4 regions of the Pseudomonas sp. P4_B4 genome follow, and region 4 is predicted to be linked to each of the others. Evidence: predicted binding sites of a transcription regulator. Region 4 holds the regulator's gene; each other region holds the start of a gene.

The links. Region 4 encodes sigma-54, which starts transcription at its own class of promoters, with help from an activator protein. Its sites were predicted from a motif close to ANTGGCATNNANNTTGCTNT; they were not measured.
Region 1: a site for sigma-54 is predicted at 2,760-2,779, ahead of glnK (P-II family nitrogen regulator). Genes of this name have one in related genera too.
Region 2: a site for sigma-54 is predicted at 2,454-2,473, ahead of glnA (type I glutamate--ammonia ligase). Genes of this name have one in related genera too.
Region 3: a site for sigma-54 is predicted at 2,722-2,741, ahead of AC1DVE_RS22965 (circularly permuted type 2 ATP-grasp protein). Genes of this name have one in related genera too.

What each region holds. Positions count from the first base shown of each region.
Region 1 covers NZ_JBFUHS010000001.1:177,385-181,596, forward strand. The annotation lists gene sutA (transcriptional regulator SutA) at 1-100, opposite strand, end outside; gene AC1DVE_RS00885 (secondary thiamine-phosphate synthase enzyme YjbQ) at 202-627, opposite strand; gene AC1DVE_RS00890 (ammonium transporter) at 842-2,179, opposite strand; gene glnK (P-II family nitrogen regulator) at 2,215-2,553, opposite strand; gene AC1DVE_RS00900 (accessory factor UbiK family protein) at 2,973-3,233, shown strand; gene AC1DVE_RS00905 (BRO-N domain-containing protein) at 3,668-4,189, shown strand.
Region 2 covers NZ_JBFUHS010000007.1:206,974-211,185, reverse strand. The annotation lists gene typA (translational GTPase TypA) at 1-645, opposite strand, end outside; gene thiI (tRNA uracil 4-sulfurtransferase ThiI) at 785-2,239, opposite strand; gene glnA (type I glutamate--ammonia ligase) at 2,568-3,974, shown strand; gene AC1DVE_RS11215 (cupin domain-containing protein) at 4,153-4,212, shown strand, end outside.
Region 3 covers NZ_JBFUHS010000024.1:85,721-89,932, forward strand. The annotation lists gene AC1DVE_RS22955 (transglutaminase family protein) at 1-320, opposite strand, end outside; gene AC1DVE_RS22960 (alpha-E domain-containing protein) at 317-1,267, opposite strand; gene AC1DVE_RS22965 (circularly permuted type 2 ATP-grasp protein) at 1,280-2,689, opposite strand; gene AC1DVE_RS22970 (ribonuclease E inhibitor RraB) at 3,057-3,401, opposite strand; gene AC1DVE_RS22975 (hypothetical protein) at 3,612-3,845, opposite strand; gene speE (polyamine aminopropyltransferase) at 4,023-4,212, opposite strand, start outside.
Region 4 covers NZ_JBFUHS010000012.1:140,139-144,350, reverse strand. The annotation lists gene rapZ (RNase adapter RapZ) at 1-238, opposite strand, end outside; gene ptsN (PTS IIA-like nitrogen regulatory protein PtsN) at 241-705, opposite strand; gene hpf (ribosome hibernation-promoting factor, HPF/YfiA family) at 718-1,026, opposite strand; gene AC1DVE_RS15160 (RNA polymerase factor sigma-54) at 1,101-2,594, opposite strand; gene lptB (LPS export ABC transporter ATP-binding protein) at 2,868-3,593, opposite strand; gene lptA (lipopolysaccharide transport periplasmic protein LptA) at 3,593-4,141, opposite strand; gene lptC (LPS export ABC transporter periplasmic protein LptC) at 4,128-4,212, opposite strand, start outside.

The sequences.
Region 1 (4,212 bases), on a different contig from region 4:
CGTCTTCAGCGACGTCTTCCGCCGCTGCTTCCAGACCTTCTTCGGTTTCGTCGTCGTCGCCTACTTCGAGGTCGTCGTTTTCCAGATCATCGTCGCTCATGTTCTACCTCATGACTTGCGAAAAGCAGATTAGTTATAGCCCAGCTTTGCCCTCTGTCGAAGGCTGCCGGAAAAAAATCAACAGCCGCTGCTGACCAGCGGCTATGCCTCTTCACCGTGTACGGTGGCGAGGACTTTACGGGCACCGCCATGATCACGGTGCTCGCCCAGATAAACGCCTTGCCAGGTCCCCAACGCCAACCGGCCTGCCGCAATCGGCAAACTGAGCTGACAGCCAAGCACGCTGGCCTTGAAGTGCGCCGGGAGGTCGTCCAGGCCTTCGTCGTTATGCTCATAGCCGTCTGTTCCTTGTGGGATCAGACGATTGAAAAATCGTTCGAAGTCGCGACGTACCGCCGGATCGGCGTTCTCGTTGATGGTCAACGACGCCGAGGTATGCTGCAGCCACAAATGCAACAGACCGACCCGACACGCCTTGAGTTCAGGCAGGCCGGCGAGTAACTCGTCCGTTACCAGATGAAAGCCCCGGGGCCTCGCCCGCAAGGTAATCAGAGTCTGTTGCCACATACAGTTCTCCGCACGTTCGGGGCGCATTCTAGCGCGCTCTGGGAAAAAACAAAGGCCCTAATATTCCTTCAATCCTGTAAGCCTTTGACCGCACAAAAACACCCGACGTAAACATCGTAAAACCTGTAGGAAAAAACCTTTCAGCTCAGCCTTCAATGACAAATTCCAGACAAAAAAATGCCCGGCAAGCCGGGCAGGTTTTTTATGCGCTTGCTTACAAGTTGTAGCCGCGTTCGTTGTGTAGCGCCAGATCGATGCCGACCGCTTCTTCTTCTTCGTTGATACGCAGGCCCATGACCGCATCCAGCACCTTGAGGATGATGTATGTGGCGATCGCGGAGTAGATCACCGTGAAGCCTACGCCTTTGCACTGAATCCACACTTGTGCGGCGATGTCGGTCACGGTGCCGAAGCCACCCAGGGACGGAGCAGCGAACACACCGGTCAGGATTGCGCCGAGGATACCGCCGATACCGTGCACACCGAAGGCGTCCAGGGAATCGTCATAGCCGAGCTTGCGCTTCAGGGTGGTGGCGCAGAAGAAGCACACCACACCAGCCGCCAGACCGATGACCAGCGCGCCCATTGGGCCAACGGTGCCGGCAGCCGGGGTGATTGCCACCAGACCAGCAACCACGCCCGAAGCAATGCCCAGTGCACTAGGTTTGCCGTGGGTGATCCACTCGGCAAACATCCAGCCCAGCGCAGCAGCAGCGGTAGCGATTTGAGTTACCAGCATCGCCATGCCGGCGGTGCCGTTGGCCGCAGCGGCGGAACCGGCGTTGAAACCGAACCAGCCGACCCACAGCATGGCCGCGCCCATCAGGGTGTAACCGAGGTTGTGCGGCGCCATCGGCGTGGTCGGGAAGCCCTTGCGCTTGCCCAGCACCAGGCAGGCAACCAGACCAGCCACACCGGCATTGATGTGCACCACGGTGCCGCCGGCGAAGTCCAGAACACCCCAGTCCCACAACAGGCCGCCGTTACCGGACCAGACCATGTGCGCAATCGGCGCATATACCAGGGTGAACCACACGCCCATGAAGACCAGCATCGCAGAGAACTTCATCCGCTCGGCGAAGGCGCCGACGATCAACGCCGGGGTGATGATCGCGAAGGTCATCTGGAAGGTGACGAACACCGCCTCAGGGAACAGCGCCGCAGGCCCGGTCAGGCTGGCTGGCGTGATGCCGGCGAGGAATGCCTTACCCATGCCGCCGAAGAACGAGTTGAAGTTGATGACGCCCTGCTCCATGCCCGTGGTGTCGAACGCGATGCTGTAGCCATAAATGACCCACAGGATGCTGATCAGACCGGTAATGGCAAAGCACTGCATCATCACGGAAAGAATGTTTTTCGACCGGACCATGCCGCCGTAGAACAGCGCAAGGCCGGGAATGGTCATGAACAGCACAAGAGCTGTCGAGGTCATCATCCAGGCGGTATCGCCGGAGTTGAGGACTGGGGCCGCCACTTCGTCTGCCGCCATGGCCAGGCTGGGCATTACGAGGGACAACAGGGCTCCTAGCCCTGCGAATTTACGCAGAGTCATATTGTTTTCTCCTGGGGCGTTGGGTTTGTGGCGGCTTAGATTGCGTCGGTATCGGTTTCGCCGGTACGGATGCGAATCGCCTGTTCCAGATTGACCACGAAGATCTTGCCGTCACCGATCTTGCCGGTGTTGGCAGCCTTGGTGATGGCCTCGATTACCCGGTCCAGATCCTTGTCGTCGATAGCGACGTCGATCTTCACCTTGGGCAGGAAATCGACCACGTATTCCGCGCCGCGATACAGCTCGGTGTGACCCTTCTGCCGACCAAAGCCTTTGACTTCAGTGACGGTAATGCCCTGCACGCCGATCTCGGACAGCGACTCGCGTACGTCGTCCAGCTTGAACGGCTTGATGATGGCAGTGACTAGCTTCATGAAAACTCTCTCCCGAATTGGTGGACTTGCCCCAGGAAAACAAACCCGACTCAAGTCTAAGCGCAGTGCCTGGCTTTGTAACGCATCGTCGGCCTTACCTGCCCGTTCGACGCCAGCTAACCGCTCCCTGCGAAACACTCCCCGCGTTCCGCCTGGCGCACTGCATTCGTCACAGCGACTGCATCAGTGCATGGGTTACCAGCATCTAAGCAGAAAGCTTGCCATCTCCACAAAACTCATAGTTTTCAATCTTTTGCCGGCAGATGTCCGCTATATCGCAACAACACTCGCCGGGTTACGCACAATAACGGTGCGACGCCGTCCGTCCCCATGCGCGAAAAGCGTGCACCCTTCGCCTGCGGAAATGACTATAGACACTGCGTGATACACTGCCCGCCATTGTTTCCAGGACATTGCCCATGCTCGCGCCCAAAGACTTCCTCGACGCCCTCACCGGCACCGCCTCCCGCCTCTTCAGCGGCGACACACCTCTGCCGAAAGCTGAAATCGAAAGCCAGTTCAAAATGTTGCTGCAAAGTGGCTTCAGCAAACTGGATCTGGTGAGTCGGGAAGAGTTCGATAGCCAGATGGTTGTATTGGCACGCACCCGGGCGCGGTTGGAGAGCCTTGAGGCGAAGGTGGCGGAGCTTGAAGCGAAGCTGAATCCACCGACCGAATAAATTCTGATGTGAAATGCAGCCCCCTGTGGGAGCGAGCTTGCTCGCGATTGAAGGTCGGAACGACCTTGCGCTTCACCTGTAGGAGCTGCGGAAGGCTGCGATCTTTTGATCTTCAGCCCCGCAACAATCTCGGCAACGTCCTACAAACATCACACCGCCGTCCGATTGCGTCGCCAGGTATCCGGTCTCTAAGCTCATCCCCAGCTGAATGCTCAGCACTGGGTTTGGCGACCTAGAAAAACCCCGACGCACTACGACCAAATTCGAATAGGGAATTTTCCCCCTCTTGAGTTATGGCAGCTGTGCGTGGGAGACCTTAGGGTCTGCCGGTTTTTCGGGCGTCACCGGTTCGCCAACCCGCGCATAGCTGCCACCCTTTTCGTTTGGCGACGATCAGAGGCAGTTTCTCTTCACTCGACCCCGAGAACTGCACGATGGAAGAAAACTACCTAATCCCCCACATCTTCACCCGCCACAAACTCCACCTCCACGCCCTCCTAATACAAAACCAACCCTGGTTCAGCGGCCGCGACCTAGGCCGACTGCTACGCATCTACCTCAACGACCGCCAACTCCGAAAACTCGATCCCGACCAATACCAAACAGCCAAAACCCTCATCCACGGTCACATCGAAAACATCCTGCTGATCAGCGAATCCGGCGTTTACGCATTACTGGTCTATCACTACTGCCCCGAATACCGTGCCTTACGCGAATGGCTCACCCACGAAGTTGTTCCCGCCCTGCGAGATGCCCAATACCCCACTACAACCGAACGCCCGCAACTGAGCCTGCTCAACTGGCCGGAAATGTCGTTGAGCCTGCTGCACTGGAACAACCAGCCGTGGATTCGGTTGCAGGATGTGCCGCAGCTTTTGCCTGATCAGGTTACTCCCAGGCCTGCTATCAATGCGCCTTGGTGGAAAAGAGCCGCGAAGATGCTTCACGCATTCTGAATAAAAAACCCCACGCTTTCGGC
Region 2 (4,212 bases), on a different contig from region 4:
GTTGTAGTCCAGTGCGGAGATCTGCATCTGGAACGGACCGTCACGGTCGACTTTCGGCGCTGGTACGTTGTCGACGATCGACTGGTACAGCGGGGTCATGTCTTCAGCCATTTCAGTGTGGTCCAGACCGGCAATACCGTTCAGGGCCGAGGCGTAGACGACTTTGAAGTCCAGCTGTTCTTCGGTGGCACCCAGGTTGTCGAACAGGTCGAAGATCTGGTCCAGAACCCAGTCCGGACGCGCGCCTGGACGGTCAACCTTGTTGATGACCACGATTGGACGCAGGCCGGCTTCGAAAGCCTTCTTGGTCACGAAACGGGTTTGCGGCATAGGGCCGTCTTGAGCGTCAACCAGCAGCAGAACGGAGTCGACCATCGACATTACACGTTCAACTTCGCCGCCGAAGTCGGCGTGGCCCGGGGTGTCCACGATGTTGATGTGGTAGCCGTTCCAGTTGATGGCGGTGTTTTTCGCCAGAATGGTAATACCGCGCTCTTTTTCCTGGTCGTTGGAGTCCATCACGCGCTCGTCGTTGAGCTCGTTGCGCTCCAGGGTGCCGGATTGACGCAGGAGTTTGTCTACCAGGGTGGTCTTACCATGGTCAACGTGGGCAATGATGGCGATGTTGCGTAGATTTTCGATCACTTGTGTATCTCGATCAGAGGATTCGGTGTGCTGACAAGTCTTGGCAGCGATTAACAGTAGCGTCCGTGAAAGCCGTTACAGCTTGACGGTGGCATCGGGGGGCCGGTGACGCAGGCCACAGGCAAACAGCCCCGGGCACTTAGCTCGGTCGATAAACGCGCACATTGGCATGCCCCTCACTGAGCAAATGGTGGGCATGCAGGCGACTCATCACGCCTTTGTCGCAATACAGCAGGTACTGGCGAGTAGGGTCCAGTTCCTTGAAACGAGCGTTCACTGCATAAAACGGCATCGTTTGTACCTCGATGCCAGCGAGGTCCAGCGGGTCGTCTTCAGCGGCATCCGGGTGACGGATGTCGATGACGATCTGACCGGCCAGCGCTTCGCTGACTTCTTCAATCTGCAAGTCCTGGCCCAGTTCATCGATCACGCGATCGATCGGCACCAGTTTGGCGTTTTCGAGCGCACGCTCGAGTACCGCCATATCGAATTCTTTCTCTTCATGCTCGACGCGATAGCGCTTGGCTGCTGTCTTCGGATTGACCGAGATGACGCCGCAGTACTCCGGCATGTGCCGGGCGAAATCGGCGGTGCCGATTTCGTTGGCCAGGTCGATGATGTCCTGCTTGTGGCTGGCGATCAGCGGACGCAACACCAGCTTGTCGGTCACGCAATCGATCACTGACAGGTTCGGCAACGTCTGGCTCGACACCTGGGAGATCGCCTCACCAGTGACCAGCGCCTCAATGTGCAGTCGATCGGCAATTTGGGAGGAAGCGCGCAACATCATACGCTTCAATACTACGCCCATATGACTGTTATCGACTTTGCCGAGAATTTCGCCCAACACTTCTTCAAACGGCACACTGACAAATAGCACGCGTTGGGAGCTGCCGTACTTCTTCCAGATGAAATGCGCGACTTCCATGACGCCCAGTTCGTGGGCACGTCCGCCCAGATTGAAGAAGCAGAAGTGCGCCATCAGGCCTCGGCGCATGATCTGGTAGGCCGCCACGGTGGAGTCGAAGCCACCGGACATCAGCACCAGGGTCTGTTCCAGTGCGCCCAACGGATATCCGCCGATGCCGTTGTGCTGGCTGTGGATCACGAACAACCGTTGGTCGCGAACTTCGATCCGGACTTCGATTTCCGGTTTTTTCAGGTCGATCCCGGCGGCACCGCACTGACGGCGCAACTGGCTGCCGACATATTTTTCAATATCTATCGAGCTAAATGGGTGCTTGCCGGCGCGCTTGCAACGCACCGAGAAGATCTTCCCGGCCAGTGCATCACCGTAGTGCTGCTTGCACTTTTCAACGATGTCGTCGAAATCGCCCAGCGGGTATTCATCAATCTGCAGGAAATGCGCGATGCCCGGCATGCAGCTCAGGCGCTCGCCCATCTCCTTCAAGGCCTTGGGGTCGCTGACGCGGGTTTCCAGCTCGAGGTTGTCCCACACGCCGTTCACCACCACGGCCGGGTCCAGATCGCGGAGCACGGCACGGATGTTCTTGGCCAATTGACGGATGAAACGCATCCGTACCGGGCGGCTCTTGATGGTGATCTCGGGGAAGACTTTTACGATTAATTTCATGGAAACAGCGCGCGCATGGCCTGCCGAAAAAGGGGGGCGCGGATTATAGCGGAAATTGCTCAAGGTTTAACCAGTTAATGTGCAGAAGGTTTTGCGCGCACCAAAACAGGTCATTTATTGAAATAAGCGCTACATTGTAGGGCGTGATTTTCCGCTTTAAGGTACTTTTCCGCCTGACAGGCGTGAAATTGGGGCAAAAAACCCATGGTGGGGCACTGGCATGCAATTTGCTCCCTTGTGAGGCAGGTTGCCTTGGCAGAGTATTCGCGCCGGCATCACCCACATTTAAGGGCATCCATTACTAGCCCGAAGCCACCCGGAGGACACTATGTCGAAGTCGGTTCAACTCATCAAAGATCATGACGTCAAGTGGATTGATCTGCGCTTCACGGACACCAAAGGCACTCAGCACCACGTGACCATGCCGGCTCGCGATGCGCTGGATGACGACTTCTTCGAAGTCGGCAAAATGTTCGACGGTTCCTCCATCGCTGGCTGGAAAGGCATCGAAGCCTCCGACATGATCCTGATGCCGGACGACTCCACCGCTGTCCTGGATCCGTTCACCGAAGAACCGACCCTGATCCTGGTCTGCGACATCATCGAGCCTTCGAGCATGCAAGGCTACGATCGCGACCCACGTGCGATCGCCAAGCGCGCCGAAGAGCACCTGAAAGCCACCGCTATCGGTGACACTGTGTACGCCGGTCCAGAGCCAGAGTTCTTCATCTTCGACCAGGTCAAGTTCAAGTCCGACATTTCCGGCTCCATGTTCAAGATCTACTCTGAACAAGGTTCGTGGATGTCCGACCAGGACATCGAAGGCGGCAACAAAGGCCACCGCCCAGGCGTCAAAGGCGGTTACTTCCCGGTTCCACCGTTCGACCACGACCACGAAATCCGTACCTCCATGTGCAACGCGCTGGAAGAAATGGGCCTGACCGTCGAAGTTCACCACCACGAAGTGGCGACTGCCGGCCAGAACGAAATCGGCGTCAAGTTCAACACCCTGGTGAAGAAAGCCGACGAAACCCAAACCCTGAAGTACGTCGTGCACAACGTTGCCGATGCCTACGGCCGCACCGCGACCTTCATGCCTAAGCCTCTGTACGGCGACAACGGCTCGGGTATGCACGTACACATGTCCATCTGGAAAGATGGCAAGAACACCTTCGCAGGCGAAGGCTATGCCGGTCTGTCCGATACCGCTCTGTACTTCATCGGCGGCATCATCAAGCACGGTAAGGCCCTGAACGGCTTCACCAACCCGGCCACCAACTCCTACAAGCGTCTGGTTCCAGGCTTCGAAGCTCCAGTGATGCTGGCCTACTCGGCTCGCAACCGCTCCGCTTCGATCCGTATTCCTTACGTGTCGAGCCCGAAAGCCCGCCGTATCGAAGCACGCTTCCCGGATCCGGCTGCCAACCCGTACCTGTGCTTCGCCGCACTGCTGATGGCTGGCCTGGACGGCATCCAGAACAAGATCCACCCTGGCGACGCAGCTGACAAAAACCTGTACGACCTGCCGCCTGAAGAGGCCAAAGAGATCCCACAAGTTTGCGGCAGCCTGAAAGAAGCCCTGGAAGAGCTGGACAAAGGTCGTGCGTTCCTGACCAAAGGCGGCGTTTTCAGCGACGACTTCATCGACGCTTACATCGCCCTGAAAAGCGAAGAAGAAATCAAGGTACGTACCTTCGTACACCCACTGGAATACGAGCTGTACTACAGCTGCTGATCCGGTAGCGCCGCAACACGCGGCGTGACAAAAAGAGGCCTCCTTCGGGAGGCCTTTTTTGTGGGCAACTTCCGACAATGAAACCCGACATCTCCTCGGGCACACACAGTATCGTCCGGCATCAACCAACTTGAATGACTCGTAGCCTGTTCACTACCTGCAATCAATGGATGGAATGATGAAAACTTTCCCACTCAAGACGCTACTGGCCGCTCTCACTGCCCTCGCCCTTCTAGGC
Region 3 (4,212 bases), on a different contig from region 4:
GCGTCGGCTTCGGTCAAACGGGTGAAGCGCAGAAACGGCAATGCAGACTGGCTCTCGTGCTCGGCCTCACGCCATTCGTCGATATCGACCTGGCCACGGGCACCGATGATGATCGCCTCATGGGGCTCGTCCATGGTCAGCACATGCAGGATGTTGCCGAACGGATCAAGTTGCGCCCGCACCGGACGCGGCAGGTCGAGCTGCCAGCTAAGTACGTGCTGGCGTTCGCTGTCGTGGGGAGTCAGGCGCAGATACTGGATGCTCGCCCGCACCTTGTCTTCGTAGTGATAGGTGGTCTCGTGGCTAATGGAAAGTCTCATGCGGCCTCCAGATAAGAACTGTGAATCGCGTTACCCAACTGGCGCACCAGCGGGATGAACTCGGTGAGCCAGGCGTGCAGGCCTTCTTCGAGAATTTCTTGGATGCCGGTGTAGCGCAGGCGTGCGTCCATTTCTGCCGCCAGGCGTTGTGCGGGACGCCCATTGGCCCCCGGTAATTGCGCGAGGATCAGGTCGATTTCTTCGGTGCAGGCACGCAGGGATCGCGGTACATCGGCCCGCAGCAACAGCAATTCCGCCACATGCCGGGCACCAGGGGCGTCGCGGTAGATTTCCGTGTAGGCCTCGAACGACGACAACGCCCGCAACAACGCGCTCCATTGGTAATACGCGTGAGCGGTGCCATCGCTGACCGCTTCGGCCTGATCGCCGGCCATTTCGTAGCGGGCATCGAGCAGGCGCAAGGTGTTGTCCGCCCGTTCGATAAAGGTCCCCAGACGAATGAAACGAAACGCATCGTTACGCATGATGGTGCCGTAGGACGCGCCCCGGAACAGGTGGGAACGCTCCTTGATCCACTCGCAGAAACGGCTCATGCCGTAGCGACTGAGGCCCTGTTCGGCGATGCCGCGAATTTCCAGCCAGGTGGCGTTGATGTTTTCCCACATGTCGGCGGTGATGCGCCCACGCACCGCATGGGCGCTGGCCCGTGCGGCACCGAGGCAGCTGTAGATGCTCGCCGGGTTGGCCGCATCCAGGGCGAAGAAATGCAGCAGCCGCTCGGCATGCAGTTCGCCATGGCGCTCCAGGTAATCGTCCAGGGTGCCGGTGATCAACAGCGGCATGGCCAGTTCGTGCAAACCGTCGCCACGACCGTCTTGCGGCATCAGCGACAGCGAATAGCTGATGTCGAGCATCCGCGCGAGGTTTTCCGCCCGCTCCAGGTAACGCGACATCCAATACAAATCCGAGGCAGTTCTACTTAACATGACAGGCTTCCTTTAATCCTCGACCACCCAGGTGTCCTTGGTTCCGCCGCCCTGAGAGGAATTGACCACCAGGGAGCCTTCGCGCAGGGCGACGCGGGTCAGGCCGCCGGGCACGACCCGGGTTTCACGGCCTGACAATACAAACGGACGCAGATCGATATGGCGCGGTGCGATACCGTTTTCGACAAAGGTCGGACAGGTCGACAGCGACAGCGTCGGTTGCGCGATATACGCATGGGGCTTGGCGATGATCCGCGCGCGGAAGGCTTCGATTTCCGCCGCCGTCGCCGCCGGCCCCACCAGCATTCCGTACCCGCCGGAGCCTTGGGTTTCCTTGACCACCAGTTCTGGAAGATTAGCCAGCACGTGGGACAGCTCAGACGGATTACGGCATTGCCACGTAGGAACGTTCTTCAGGATCGGCTCTTCATCCAGATAGAAACGGATCATGTCGGTAACGAACGGATACACCGACTTGTCGTCCGCCACCCCCGTGCCGATGGCATTGGCCAGCACCACGTTGCCGGAACGGTAGGACGACAACAGCCCCGGCACGCCGAGCATCGATTCCGGGTTGAACGCCAGCGGGTCGAGGAACGCATCGTCAAGGCGACGATAAATCACGTCGACCGCTTTCGGCCCGTCGGTGGTGCGCATGTAGACCTTGTCGTCACGTACGAACAGGTCCGCGCCCTCCACCAACTCCACACCCATTTCCCGCGCCAGGAACGCATGTTCGAAGAACGCACTGTTGAAGCGCCCCGGCGTCAGCACCACCACGCTCGGATTATCGATCGGGCTTGAGCTTTTCAGGGTGTCGAGCAACAGGTTCGGGTAGTGGTCGATGGGGGCAATGCGTTGCGCCGCGAACAACTCGGGGAACAGACGCATCATCATCTTGCGGTCTTCGAGCATGTAGCTGACGCCGCTCGGTGTTCGCAGATTGTCTTCGAGCACGTAGTAGGTGCCATCGCCGTCGCGCACCAAGTCGACGCCGGAGATGTGCGAATAGATATCGCGGTGCAGATCCAGGCCCTGCATCGCCAACTGGTACTGCTCGTTGGCCAGCACCTGCTCGGCCGGAATGATGCCGGCCTTGATGATGCGCTGCTCGTGGTAAAGGTCGGCGAGGAACATGTTCAACGCCTTGACCCGCTGGATGCAGCCGCGCTCGACAATCCGCCATTCGCTGGCGGGGATACTGCGGGGGATGGTGTCGAAGGGAATCAGGCGCTCTGTCCCCTGCTCATCACCGTAGAGCGTGAAAGTAATCCCGGCGCGATGAAACAGCAGATCGGCCTCGCGTCGCCGTTGTGCCAAAAGCTCGTCAGGCGTTTCGGCCAGCCAACGGGCAAACTCCCGATAATGCGGGCGGACCTGGCCGCCGGCATCGTACATCTCATCAAAATATGTGCGGATCATGCCGTACTCCTTGTCACCCGGACGTCCAGACCTTCGCAAGGCCCGTGCCATCGGCATAAACGCTTAGATTTCAATCGGTTGGATAATCAAGACGCACGCACCGCACCAATCCTGTGCGGTAAATGCCCCAACCTGATCGCCCCCGCTTCATTGCAAGGCGTGGTAGTCGCCTATCACCAGCATAGTCAGAGTTGATTTCACTGCCCGGCAGTCGCTGGGGATAATTCATGCATTCGCTGGAAAACCTGCCGATCTCCCCCTTATAGCCGCCTGCCCAGGCGGCTTTTTTTCCTTTCTGCAACGTGTTGAAACGAAAACGGCCAACCCGAAGGTCAGCCGTCATTGCTGGTTGTCACTGTTCATAAGGTTATGCGAGTCGCCCTCGTACCTCCTGTTTCACACCCCAGCCTTCGATGATGCCACCCAACGGCTCGACCACTGCTTCGAAACCCTGTTCGAAGTCGCCGATGTCGTCGTAGGTGGCATACATGACCTTGCACAACTCCAGCGCCCAGGCGCCATCGTCGCGCACACTGACTTGTGCATCCAGGGATTCACCACGGTGGAAATGACCTGCCGCCCTGCGTGCCCGCTCCTCGTCCGGGAAAATGGCGTAGAACTCGATGGGATGAAACCGCGAAAAGTCAAAACCGCCTTCTTTCATGCGGCGCAACACGCTGCTGCTGATGTCTTCTTGATAGGCTGTGCTCATGAAACGTCCTCCTCAAAACGATGGATAGACTTTCCGTACTCCCTCACCCGCAACCGAACAGCGCGAGCGACGGCAACCGATGTGCCGGCGGGAAACAAGCATGGAGCTGACAAGACCAGACCTTAGCGATTCATTCGCTGATCTCGCTTGCAGAGTAGCCTCAAGGTAGAGCCTCTGCCAAGGCCTGGATGTGAATGCGACAGGTGCCGTTCAGATTGGAGTAATGCCGAGGATTTGAATGCTGTTCTGGGACTTGAGCTCTTTGACGCATGCATCAGTGGTCCGCCCTTCCAGATCGTTCAGATCCAGTTCGGCAGCGACAGGAAGAAGCCGGGCCTTGATGAGCTTGGCGGCACGCTCGTAGTCCGGGCGCTCGGGGCACTCAAAGACTTCGTTGATGGTTTCGCCATGATCATCCACGAAAGTGACTTTCCACTTTTGCATTGGTGCCTCCTCGATAAAACCCATGGATGGGCTTACCTCTATCTCGACCTTGTTAGCTGGCTAATTGTTCCGCCGAATTACATAGGTCGGTGCATGTAATCAAAGACTCACAACACCCACTGCCACTGCGTCGAGCGCAATCCATGTAGGAGCGAGCAGGCTCGCTCCTACAGGGTTTTAGTCGTTGCTTGGCTTGTTCACCGCCTGCAACACGTATTGTGGCAAGGCGAAGGCGCCGATGTGGATTTCAGGATTGTAGTAACGGGTGACGATGCCGCTGCCCGTGAAGCGCTGTTGCAGGGTTTCGCGGGACAACTTGCGATAAGCGGTATTGCTGGCGCCCCAGGCGAAGGTCATCGAACCGCCG
Region 4 (4,212 bases):
TGCGGACCTCTTCGAGCAGGTCGGGGAAGCGTGACAGGTGGCTGGGCAGGTTGCGCGCGTCAATGGAAACGGCGACCAGCGGCTGTAACAGCTCGGTATGAACCAGGGCGCGTTCGGCCAGCTCCGGCAGCAGGCCGGCAGGCAGGTTGTCGATACAGTAGTAGCCGTTGTCCTCAAGAACGTTGAGGGCGGTACTTTTACCTGAGCCGGAACGGCCACTGACGATGATCAAGCGCATGATTACTGACCGTTTTGCTCGTTCAGGACAACCTGATACAGGGCTTCGTTGCTTGCAGCACTACGCAGTTTTTCACGTACTTCCTTGCGGTCGAGCATGCTGGCGATCTGTCGCAGCAGCTCAAGGTGCGCATCGGTGGCGGCTTCCGGGACCAGCAGTACGAACAGCAGGTCAACCGGCGCGCCGTCGATGGCGTCGAAATCGATAGGGGCGTCCAGGTGCATCAATGCACTGATGGGCGAAACGCAGCCCTTGAGACGGCAATGTGGAATAGCGATGCCATTGCCAAAACCGGTGGAGCCGAGTTTTTCACGGGCAATCAGTGCCTCGAAGACATCTTGCATCTCCAGGGCCGGCACTTCGCGGGCGATCAGATTGGCAATTTGTTCGAGGGCTTTCTTTTTACTGCCTCCCGGCACGTTCACCAGGGAACGGCCGGGGGTCAGGATACTTTCAAGTCGGATCATGGGTTGGGAGTGTTAACGACCGGTTGCGCCCTGGAGGAGGCTCTGGGTCTTTTCCTTATGCTTTTTGAGTTGTTTATCCAGCTTGTCGGTGAGTGCGTCGATCGCGGCGTACATATCGGTATGTTCCGCGTTGGCGACCACTTCATTCCCGGGAATATGCAGCGTGGCTTCGATTTTCTGCTTCAGTTTTTCGACGGTCATCGTGACCTGCACATTAGTGATCTTGTCGAAATGTCGCTCCAATCGTTCGAGTTTTTCGCCGATGTAGGTGCGAAGAGGTTCGGTCACTTCCAGTTGGTGTCCACTGATGTTGACTTGCATACAGCTTCTCCTTCGTTGCCAGTGCATAAAGCGGTAGATCAGATGATCTACCACTGGAACGCTGTGGCGTGGCTCTACATCAACCGCTTGCGTTCGCTCGAAGGCGCGATCCCGAGGGATTCGCGGTACTTGGCGACGGTGCGGCGAGCCACCTGAATGCCTTGTGCCTCCAGTAAACCAGCGATCTTGCTGTCACTCAACGGCTTTTTCTGATTTTCCGCGGCAACCAGTTTTTTGATGATCGCCCGGATCGCCGTGGACGAGCATTCGCCGCCTTCGGAGGTGCTTACGTGACTGGAGAAAAAGTACTTCAGTTCATAAATGCCCCGGGGGGTGTGCATGAACTTCTGGGTGGTCACCCGTGAAATCGTCGACTCATGCATGCCGACCGCTTCGGCGATGTCATGCAGGACCAGCGGCTTCATGGCTTCGTCGCCGTACTCCAGAAAGCCGCGTTGATGCTCGACAATCTGGGTGGCAACCTTCATCAGGGTTTCATTGCGGCTTTGCAGGCTCTTGATGAACCAGCGGGCTTCCTGCAACTGATTGCGCATGAAGGTGTTGTCGGCGCTGGTGTCGGCGCGGCGCACGAAACCGGCGTACTGGGCGTTGACCCGCAGCCGTGGCACCGACTCCTGATTCAGCTCCACCAGCCAGCGCTCGTTGTCCTTGCGCACGATAACGTCAGGAACGACGTACTCGGCTTCGGTGGACTCGATCTGCGAGCCCGGGCGCGGGTTGAGGCTCTGGACCAGCTCGATGACCTGGCGCAGTTCATCTTCCTTGAGCTTCATGCGACGCATCAACTGGCTGTAGTCGCGGCTGCCAAGCAGGTCGATGTAATCAGTGACCAGGCGCTTGGCCTCGGCCAGCCAAGGTGTCTTGGCTGGCAACTGACGCAATTGCAGCAGCAGGCATTCACCCAGGTTGCGGGCGCCGATGCCGGCGGGCTCGAATTGCTGGATGCGGTGCAGGACGGCTTCGATTTCGTCCAGTTCGATGTCCAGTTCCGGGTCGAAGGCTTCGAGGATTTCCTCGAGGGTTTCGTCCAGGTAGCCCTGATTGTTGATGCAGTCGATCAGGGTCACGGCGATCAGGCGATCGGTGTCGGACATCGGGGCCAGGTTCAGTTGCCACAGCAAGTGGCTCTGCAGGCTTTCGCCGGCCGAGGTGCGGGTGGTGAAGTCCCACTCGTCATCATCATTGCTGGGCAGGCTGCTGGCGCTGGTCTGGTAAACGTCCTCCCACGCGGTGTCGACGGGGAGTTCGTTGGGGATGCGCTCGTTCCAGTCACCTTCATCGAGGTTATCAACCGTCGGAGCGCTTTCCTGGTAGGAGGGCTCCTGGATTTCAGTGTTGGGCTTTTGTTCGGCGTTGTCGGCCAAGGGGTCGGAATTGTCGAAGTCGTCGCCTTCTTCCTGGCGTTCGAGCATCGGATTGGACTCCAGGGCCTCCTGGATTTCCTGTTGCAGGTCCAGGGTCGACAATTGGAGCAGGCGGATGGCCTGTTGCAGCTGCGGTGTCATCGTCAGCTGCTGGCCCATTCTCAAGACTAGCGATGGTTTCATGGCAGGGGCTTAACACCTTATTCGCCGGCGCACATGCGCCATCCACTACAGGGCGCCGGGGCGCCAATCATAAGCAAATTATATGCCCGAAACTGAAGTGTTTGCCTAGAGCGTTGTAACAATAAAAACCTGCAAAGTTTTGTTGACAGGTTGCTCCGGCTGGCTCCCGAACATCTTTGAAGCGTCGTGTTTGCCTAGAGCGCTGTAACAATAAAAAAGAGTTGATTTTTTATCGAGATAAGCGCTCGTCGACTGCTCTGGCACCTCGGTGTCTTACAGGCGGAATTCGTGGCCCAGGTACACTTCCTTCACCAGGTCGTTAGCCAGGATGGTTTCAGCGTCGCCTTCGGCGATCAGTTGGCCGTCGTTGACGATATAGGCGGTTTCACAGATATCCAGGGTTTCACGGACGTTGTGGTCGGTGATCAGCACGCCAATGCCCTTGGCCTTGAGGTGGTGAATGATTTGCTTGATGTCGCCGACCGAAATCGGGTCCACGCCGGCGAAGGGTTCGTCGAGGAGGATGAATTTCGGGTTGGTGGCCAGGGCGCGGGCGATTTCCACGCGACGGCGCTCGCCACCGGACAGGCTCATGCCGAGGTTGTCGCGGATGTGGCTGATGTGGAATTCCTGCAGCAGGCTTTCCAGCTCCTTGCGACGACCGGCCTTGTCGAGTTCCTTACGGGTCTCGAGGATGGCCATGATGTTGTCGGCCACCGACAGTTTGCGGAAGATCGATGCTTCTTGCGGCAGGTAGCCGATACCGGCCTTTGCGCGGCCATGCATCGGCTGGTGGCTGACGTCCAGGTCATCGATCAGGACGCGGCCCTGCTCGGCCTGTACCAGGCCGACGATCATGTAGAAGCAGGTGGTCTTGCCGGCGCCGTTCGGGCCAAGCAGACCGACAATCTGACCGCTGTCGATGGACAGGCTGACGTCGCGCACGACCTGGCGGCTCTTGTAGCTCTTGGCCAGATGCTGAGCTTTCAGAGTTGCCATTACTGGGCCTTTTGCTCGTCGGTTTTCTTTTTCGGCTGGATCACCATGTCGATGCGCGGACGCGCCTCGGTGATCTTGCTGCCCGTGGCGCGACCGGCGCTGGCGAGCTTCTTGACCGTGTCGTAGACGATTTTTTCGCCCTGGGTGACGTTGTTGTCCTTGTCGACAACTTTGGCCTTGTCGATCAGTACGACGCGGTTTTGCGCGGCGTGATACTGGATCGTTACGCCCCAGCCCTGAACAGGCTTGGTATCGCCAGCTGTTTGCAATTGCTCGAAGTACGCCAGGTTGCCCACCGAGGTCACTACGTCGATGTCGCCGGTCGGGGTGCGGGTGATGGTAACGGTGTTGCCTGTCACCTTCATCGAGCCTTGGGTGATGATCACGTCACCCTTATAGGTAGCAATACCTTGCTTGTCGTCCAGTTGGGCATCGTCGGCCTGAATGCGGATAGGCTGCTGTTGATCTTCCGGCAGAGCCCAGGCGCTCACGCTTCCCAGTGCTGCGCCCAGACTGAGCAAAATCGGGAGGGTTTTAACGAGCCTCATACTGTCCTCTTACGTTCGATAGCAGGTGTATCCTGCTTTCTTTCAAATACGCCTTCATTCCCTTGCCAGTC